Regions from separate parts of the Exiguobacterium sp. UBA1053 genome, predicted to be linked through region 2. Evidence: predicted binding sites of a transcription regulator. Region 2 holds the regulator's gene; each other region holds the start of a gene.
The links. The regulator Rex, encoded in region 2, represses fermentation and respiration genes when NADH is low (regulators of the CRP and FNR family bind a similar motif). The targets are predictions, from matches to a motif close to TTGTGAAATATTTCACAA.
Positions count from the first base shown of each region.

Region 1 (2,207 bases), on a different contig from region 2:
ACGATCGCGTAGTGCACTGTTTGCGATCCGCGTCGCCGAGTCACTCATACCACTCTCATAGATTTGATCCGCTTCGTCCAAGACGATCAATTTCACCTTATGCATCTTCAGCTTCTTCGAATCAATCAACTCAACGAGACGCCCTGGTGTTCCGACGATGATTTGTGGTTTTTTCTTCAATCGTTCATATTGTCGTTTTAATTCAACACCACCAATGAATGCACCGGATTTGATACCACTTCCTTGGGCAAACAATTGAATGACTTGATGAATTTGCATGACGAGTTCCCGTGTTGGTGCCGTGATCACGACTTGCACGTGTGGTTCTTCTACTTCAATCTTTTCTAAAGCTGGAATGACATAGGCAAGCGTCTTCCCTGTTCCTGTCGGCGCTTCAGCCAGGACATCTTTTCCTTCTCGCAACAACGGAATCGCTTGTTCTTGAACAGGCATCAACTCGGTAAAGCGTGCGCGTTCCCATGCTTCCTGTAAAAATGGTTTTGTAAAGTTCATAACGATTTCTCCTACTCTCTTAATTCCATCATGCCGTTACGTATTCGACATGATCTCCTGATGCATCACGGTAACCCCGTAATGTCTGTGTATATTCATTTCCTGCGTCGAGCAATCGAATATGGAAGCGAATCTCGCTTTCACCGGCTTCTTCTTCTAGAATCTCGAATCCTTGGATGACACGATCCTGTAATTCTGCAGCGAGTGCCGGGTACTCCGCAAGACTCGCATACGTCGATTTTACGTCAACCGGACGACGAACAAGCGCAATCCAATACGATTCATCATAGCCGATAAAGTCCTCATAATCAAAATCATCTTCAAACCGAATCCAGAATCCATCATTTTCGAATTCCGTGATCATTCCCGTTCGCGTTGAACCGTCCGATCCGATTTTCAGCGAGACCCAGTCTCCTGACTGATACTCTCCTTGTTGTGTTAATGATACATACTCCATTTGGCACACCTCCACGTTCTATATTCCCTTTTTCATTGTCAACGATACGTCTTAAAAATACAAGGCACCGTAGCGTGACATTCCTCACAGTTTCAACTGTTCTAGTGAATCTTTTTCAAATCAACTCATACAGTTTCCAAAAAACCTTGAATTAGCAATCTAAAACTGTTTTTTTAAAACTTTTTCATATGAATACAGAAATAAAGAAAGCCCGTCATATCAACGTTTGTCCACTTGTTAAAACATTCACATGAACGTAAAGGGAATCTCCTTCTCCTTTTGTTACACTATTCACATAAGGAACTGATGATTAGCTCAATATTAGAGGAGTGGTATCCATGTTATTAGAAAAAACGAGTGCCTGGGCAAGCTTTACGTCGGGTGAATGGGTAAAGACGATCGATGTCGCAGATTTCATTCGACTCAACCGCACGGAATATACAGGAGATGATCACTTTTTAGTCGGTCCGACGCAAGCGACGGAACGGCTCTGGCAACAAATTCTACAGCTGACGAATGAAGAACGACAACGTGGTGGTGTGTATGCCGTCGATGCTAAAACACCATCAACGATCCTCTCGCATGATGCAGGGTATCTGAATCGCTCACTTGAAAAAATCGTCGGTTTACAGACAGACGAACCGTTTAAACGTTCGATTCATCCGAACGGTGGGATTCGGATGGTGAATGATGCCCTAGCTGCGTATGGCTTTGAAGCAGACGAGACCGTCACGAAAACTTTCAGCGAGTACCGGAAGACACATAACCAAGGGGTTTTCGATGCCTATACCCCTGAGATGCGCGCTGCACGTAAAGCCGGTATTATCACCGGATTACCTGATGCTTATGGTCGCGGACGGATCATCGGTGACTATCGTCGTGTTGCTTTGTACGGAACGGCACGCTTGATCGAAGAACGTAAGAAGGATTTAAAGGCACGTGGCGGGTTCTTATCTGAATCGATGATTCGCGACCGTGAAGAGATGAATGAACAGTTGCGCGCATTAACGGAATTGACCGAGCTTGGAGCTCGCTATGGTTTCGATCTCTCCCGCCCTGCAGAAACAGCACAAGAAGCATTCCAGTGGGTCTATCTTGCCTATCTTGCTGCCATCAAAGAGCAAAACGGGGCAGCCATGTCACTCGGTCGAGTCTCGACGTTCCTTGATATTTATGTCGAACGTGATCTTGCGGCTGGTCGCTTGACGGAAGAGACTGCACAAGAACTCGTCGATCA
Region 1 is NZ_DCDO01000005.1:54,096-56,302, forward strand. It holds gene B3G15_RS04395 (DEAD/DEAH box helicase) at 1-513, opposite strand, end outside; gene B3G15_RS04400 (hypothetical protein) at 542-970, opposite strand; gene pflB (formate C-acetyltransferase) at 1,309-2,207, shown strand, end outside.
Region 1: a site for Rex is predicted at 1,205-1,222, ahead of pflB (formate C-acetyltransferase). Genes of this name have one in related genera too.

Region 2 (2,207 bases):
TAAGAGCATCTTCGCTAAGGCAAGCCGTGTCCGTTGACCACCGGATAATGTCTGAATCCGGCGCGAATAATCATCCGGATAAAAGCGCATACCGTGCAGGACGGAGCGGATATTTGCTTCGAACTGATAACCACCCGCTTCTGAGAAGTCGTGTTGCGCTTGATCATACGTCTTCAGGAGACGATCGTACGCGACCGGGTCGTTCAAGATATGCTCCATACCCATTTCAATTTCCATCCGGCGCAGTGTTCGTTCTTGTTCCTGAAGATGTTCGAAGACGGTCAGCATCTCGTTCCAGATCGTCTCGTTCGATTCAAGACCACTGTCCTGCGCGAGATAACCGATTTTGACATCCTTGCCTTTCATGATGTCACCTGAGTCATGACTGAGTTCGCCAGCAATGATTTTGAGCAAGGTCGATTTACCGGCACCGTTTCGTCCGACGAGCGCAATGCGGTCGCGCTCTTGTACTTCCAATTTGATATTTTCTAAAATCGGCTCGACGCCGAATGATTTCGAGAGTTGGTTGACTTGTAAGAGTATCATTTCCATCCATCCTTCCACCCTTTAGTCTATCACGAACAAAAGCGCGAGGTCCTGCGGAATATATTATTTGTGACTCTATGTGAAGTGGTTTACAATCAAGGAGAGTAGAAAGCTTTTTGCAAAGATTTGGGTGCCACGATGGATGTGGCCGAAGGGGGAACTGCAGGATGAATGGACCAGACACAAAAATTCCACAAGCGACAGCAAAACGGTTGCCGCTATATTATCGCTTCATCCAAAGTTTATACAATTCAGGCAAGCTCCGCGTCTCTTCTGCTGAGTTAAGCGAGGCGGTGAAGGTTGATTCAGCAACGATTCGTCGCGATTTTTCCTACTTTGGGGCATTAGGGAAGAAGGGGTATGGATACAACGTTCAACATCTCTTAACGTTTTTCCGCAAAACCTTGAATCAAGATGAGGTGACGAATGTTGCCTTAATCGGGGTCGGTCATCTCGGAACAGCGTTTGCAAATTATAACTTTTTAAAGAATAATAGTACTCGGATAGTCGTTGCGTTTGATGCGGACGAAGAGAAGGTCGGAACAACGACGCATGACGTTCCAATCTATCATGTTTCGGACATGAAAGAACAAATCGAAGCGAATCAGGTCGATGTTGCCATCTTGACGGTTCCATCCCAGTTCGCGCAGTCAGTAGCGGATGAGTTAGTCGAGTATGGTGTGACAGGCATCCTGAACTTTACGCCTGCACGGTTGAACGTGCCAGCGAGCGTCCGGGTCCATCACATTGATTTATCGATCGAGTTGCAGTCGTTAGTTTATTTCATGAAGCATTATTCGCAATCAGCTGAAGGAGTGAAATCATAATGGAAAACCTTATTCCGCTCACACTAGGTATCGGACCTGCGAGCATCGGATTAATCGCGGTCGTCGCGTTGATCATCTTTGGACCGAAGAAGTTACCAGAATTCGGACGTGCTGCAGGTCAGACATTGAAAGAGTTCAAGAATGCCACGAACGGCATCATGGACGACGATAAAAAGGACGAACCGAAAGAGAAGTGATTGAATCATGACGGTTGATCAAGAGCAAAGCATGACGTCGCACCTTGACGAACTCCGAAAGCGGATCGTCTGGTCGCTTATCATCGTCGTCGTCCTGTTCGCTGTCGCATTTCCGCTCGTCCGACCGCTCGTCCGCTTCTTGCAAGCAGACTTAAAAGAGCTCGGTATCGGTTTGAATGCCTTCAACGTCGCCGATCCTTTAATGTTGTATTTGAATCTTGCGTTCATTATTGCGCTGATTTTAGCGTCACCGTTCTGGATGTATCAACTCTGGGCATTCGTCCGACCAGGACTTTATGACAAGGAGCAAAAAGCGACATTGACGTATATTCCGGTCATCTTCTTTCTGTTTTTGGCTGGCGTAGCCTTCTCGTATTTCTGGTTGCTTCCCTTCTTGCTTGAAGTCTCAACGGATCTCGGGAAAGAGCTCGGAATCGAACAAGTCATCGGAGTGGAGAACTACTTCAGTTTCTTAATCCGGTTGACGATGCCGTTCGGTCTTCTTTTCCAATTGCCGGTCGTGACGATGTTCCTGACACGTCTGGGTCTCGTGACGCCATATTTCATGCGAAAGAATCGGAAATATGCGTACTTTGCGCTGTTCGTCGTTGCGGCATTGATCGCACCGCCGGACGTG
Region 2 is NZ_DCDO01000013.1:1,128,091-1,130,297, reverse strand. It holds gene B3G15_RS13370 (ATP-binding cassette domain-containing protein) at 1-546, opposite strand, end outside; gene B3G15_RS13365 (redox-sensing transcriptional repressor Rex) at 714-1,373, shown strand; gene B3G15_RS13360 (twin-arginine translocase TatA/TatE family subunit) at 1,373-1,570, shown strand; gene tatC (twin-arginine translocase subunit TatC) at 1,578-2,207, shown strand, end outside.

Region 3 (2,207 bases), on a different contig from region 2:
AGTATCTGCCTGCAAGAGTACGCTCATATGCATAAAATTTCAACCCTTCTTATGAAAAAAGATGAAAAAGGGTACGTTTTTTTAGGAAGGTGATGAAAATGAAGAAAATGCTATGGATTCTTGGTTGTATCTGTTTAGGAGTACTGGTCGGAATTCGTCTTTTTGAACAACCCAATGAAAAAAATCAATCATCCATTTGGCATGATGGTGATCTTGTAGCGAGACAAGTGGGTGCCTCGATGATGAATACGGTAGCGGTTCGTCAATTAGCCGAACAACTTCCGTTCTCATCAGAATTAAAACAGGTAGATGTCGAAGGAGAATCGTTACGTCTTGCCTATGAAGTGACAGGAAAAGAGCGACAAGCTTGGATTGGTACCGACACCGGAACACTACAAGTGAATCAGGATTTTTTAAAGGCTCGGTTATCTAAAGTTCTGATGCATCATACGCTTGTTTTATTTTCAACGATTCCTGATTTAACCGACCTTGAAATTCACTACACGGATCCGTATTCAGGTGCAGATTTTACGATGGACCGGAAAACATTCGACGCCTACACTCCGACCGATATCGAACGAGCTACTTCATCTTCTAGACGCTTTAATCGTGTTGTCATTGATGGTTATGTACTCAATGCATCAAGACGAAATACTTTCTTTGAACGCTTCGCATCACGACTGCAAATCCAAACTAATTAGTTGTATAAAGCAAGAAAAGGCATTTTTCACAATCTCGACACAATGATATCGTTTACATCTCGTTCTTTTATAAAAACGATAAAACAGGTCTATTCAATACTTGAACATCTTTTAAGATGGAAGTATGATAATAAATGAACAAACATTGTGAAGTGTTGAACAAAAGAAAGAGAGGTTTCTACGATGAACGAGGTAGAAGCATTAGAAGGATTACGGAATAAAGCAATCAAGTCGACGCGCATGCTACAAATGCGTCCTCTCGAGTACTTAGTTCGTGCCATGCTAGCAGGGATTTTCATTGGATTTGCAATTATTTTTACCTTAAAAGCAATTAACGGTCTATATATGGCGGAGTCACCTGTTGCGACACTTGTCGGTGGACTGACTTTCGGAGTGGCGCTTGTCCTGATCGTTTACGGTGGGGCAGAGCTGTTCACAGGAAATACGATGTATTTCACGACGGCGACGATGCGTGGCTATACGACGAAGATGGATACGATGAAGGTCTGGTTGATCTGTCTAATCGGAAATGGACTTGGAGGATTAGCGTTTGCGCTACTCTTTTCCCAAACAGGAATCATACAAGAGCTTGGTATGAACAACTGGTTATTTTCTGTCTCAGAGACGAAGATCCACCATACGACGTGGGAAATCTTCACACGAGCTATCTTCTGTAACTGGATGGTCTGTTTAGCGATTTTCATTCCGAAAAATATGAAGAATGAATTAGCGCAAATCATGATGATGATGGTACTCGTCGCAGTATTCTTCGCATCTGGATTTGATCACGTCATCGCCAATATGGCATTGTTCTCCATTGCGTTAGTCGTGCCACACCCGGATACGATCACATTTGCAGGAGCGATGCATAACCTGTTACCCGCTCTAGCTGGAAACATCATTGGTGGAGCTGTCTTCATGGGAATGATCTATACGTGGTTGAATAAAGAAAAACTAGAGGTAGATGAATCACGTCAATCCACGACACCTGTTCATATCGCTTCGAAGCAAAACGCATAAAAAAGGGCAGCTGTTGCGACAGCTGCCTATTTTTATTCCATATGTTGAAAGCGATCGACGTCTGCAGCCAGTTCTTCATAAATCGTTTCGACGATCTGTGCGTCATCGAAGAGCCCGAGGACGTTATCGTCCGGTAAGGCGTCAACAGGAGACGTGAAGTACAGAACGGCCGTCAATAACAATTGTTCCTGCTCCGCATGCATTTCGAATTTTTTCTGATAGAGAGCACGAAGCATTTCAAGCAGTTGTTTTAATTGAAAATAAAGGACGAGTTCTGCCTCGCGTTCGATGTCCGAGCTTTCTGTAGACGCGATATCTTGCGTCAAGTGCGCAAGTCCGATTTCTGCTCGAACTAACAATTCTTGCTGTGCTTTTTCATCACCAACGAGGTCGAGTGCCTGTCGGTGAAAATACGTATAAGCCGATTTAAAATCGCCGGGTGTGAATTCCATGGTGATGCCTCCTTCTCTTCTCTTTCTAGTTTCG
Region 3 is NZ_DCDO01000005.1:123,837-126,043, reverse strand. It holds gene B3G15_RS04755 (hypothetical protein) at 99-701, shown strand; gene B3G15_RS04750 (formate/nitrite transporter family protein) at 885-1,721, shown strand; gene B3G15_RS04745 (YkvA family protein) at 1,754-2,173, opposite strand.
Region 3: a site for Rex is predicted at 847-864, ahead of B3G15_RS04750 (formate/nitrite transporter family protein). Genes of this name have one in related genera too.

Region 4 (2,207 bases), on a different contig from region 2:
CGTCAAGCTTACCAGTACCTGGATCGATGACGAGTCCGTGGACGTTCGTCCCAGGTGGCAGTAATGGGTGGTTCTTCACGAGGCTGACTGAGTGAGCGACGCTTTCTTGAACTGACGTGAAGCCACGCAACCATTGATTCAAATCAACCCCGGATACTTCGAGTGTATGAAGAATCTGTTGGTCGATTCCCCGATCCTTCATCTCGTTGATCATGTGGTTAGGATCAATCGTGCTCATGCCACAGTCGTGGTGACCGATGACGACGACTTCTTCAGCGCCAAGAGCATACAACGCAACGAGAATCGAGCGCATAACGGAGCCGAATGGGTGCGATAGGATAGCGCCGGCATTTTTGATGATCTTCGCATCCCCGTTCTTAAGACCAAGTGCGTGTGGGAGGAGCTCCGTCAAGCGGGCATCCATACACGTCAGGATGACGACCTTTTTGTCTGGGAACTTATCCGAGACGAACTGCTCATACTGTTTTTCGGCGACGAATCGCTCGTTGAAGGCTAGCATTTCCTGTACAACTGACATTCAAGTGTCCTCCTTTAGTGGTAGCTCTTAATATGTCCCCATATCAGAATACAAGATGATGAAACGGCTATCAAGTCACGAAAATGCAAGGTGTGACAAATCGCACACATTCATGTACATGAAGCAAAACGATAAAAAAGAAGAATTTACAACAGTTGTAAACGCTATCAAAGGTGTGAGGGAATTCACAGGATGGTCATGCACAAAACAGGAAAAAGGGGTTATGATTGATTTGTGAAGGAAAGCACAAACTATTGAAAAACAGCTTGGCATTCCTGACATAATGGTTGGCAAATCAAACTCAGATTCGTTCCACGACAGGGAGGAAACCACTCATGGCTGTGAAAGAAAAAACAAAATCGACGGCAACGCCGGTCGAACAAGCAGTTGGGCAAATCGTTGAAAAAGGGCAACGTGCATTACAAGAATTACTGACATTCGATCAAGAAAAAATCGACACGATCGTCCGGGATATGGCACTTGCCGGACTTGAACGGCACGTCGAACTCGCTCGTCTCGCAGCAGAAGAGACGGGACGCGGTGTCTTTGAAGATAAGATGATTAAAAATATGTTTGCGACAGAATACATCTACAATAGTCTACGTCATGAAAAAACGGTCGGGATTCTCGAAGAAGATGTCCAAAACGGTATCACCTATATCGCTGAACCGGTTGGTGTCGTCTGTGGTGTCACACCGGTCACGAACCCGACATCAACGACGATGTTCAAAGCATTGATTGCAATTAAGACACGCAACCCGATCGTCTTCGCATTCCATCCATCGGCACAACGTTGTTCCGTTGAAGCAGCGAAAACACTCCGTGACGCAGCCATTAAAGCAGGTGCGCCAAAAGACTGTATTCAATGGGTCGAAGAACCATCACTTGAAGCAACGAAAGTCTTGATGAACCATGAAAAAATCGCCATGGTCCTTGCGACAGGTGGAGCAGGAATGGTCAAATCAGCGTATTCAACTGGTAAACCGGCACTCGGTGTTGGACCAGGGAACGTTCCGTGTTATATCGAACAGTCTGCGAAAGTCAAACGGGCAGTCAGCGATCTTGTTCTCTCAAAAACGTTTGATAACGGGATGATTTGTGCGTCTGAGCAAGCCGTCATCGTCGATCAAGAGATTTATGCGATGGTTCGTACGGAAATGGAAGCACTCGGTTGTTACTTCTGTACACCGGCAGAAAAACAACGCCTCGAATCACTCGTCATCAAAACCGATACATGTGCCGTCAACGCGGACATCGTCGGGAAACCTGCGACATGGATCGCAGAAAAAGCCGGCATCGATGTTCCGGAAACAACGGTCATGCTCGTCGCGGAACTCGAGCACGTCGGAGCGGCAGAACCATTGTCTCATGAAAAACTCAGTCCCGTCCTCGGTGCGTATCGCGTCGCTTCGACCGAAGAAGCGTTCACGATTGCTGAACAAATGCTTGAAATCGGAGGTCTCGGTCATACAGCTGTCATTCATACGACGAACGATGACTTGATGACAGCGTTCGGACTCCGCATGAAAGCCTGCCGGATCCTCGTTAACAGCCCATCTGCTCATGGCGGAATTGGTGATCTGTACAACGAGTTGACACCATCTCTGACACTCGGTTGCGGATCATACGGGAAAAACTCTGTTTCTGAAAACGTAACAGCGAAACACTT
Region 4 is NZ_DCDO01000003.1:67,426-69,632, reverse strand. It holds gene B3G15_RS01350 (beta-class carbonic anhydrase) at 1-538, opposite strand, end outside; gene adhE (bifunctional acetaldehyde-CoA/alcohol dehydrogenase) at 874-2,207, shown strand, end outside.
Region 4: a site for Rex is predicted at 771-788, ahead of adhE (bifunctional acetaldehyde-CoA/alcohol dehydrogenase). Genes of this name have one in related genera too.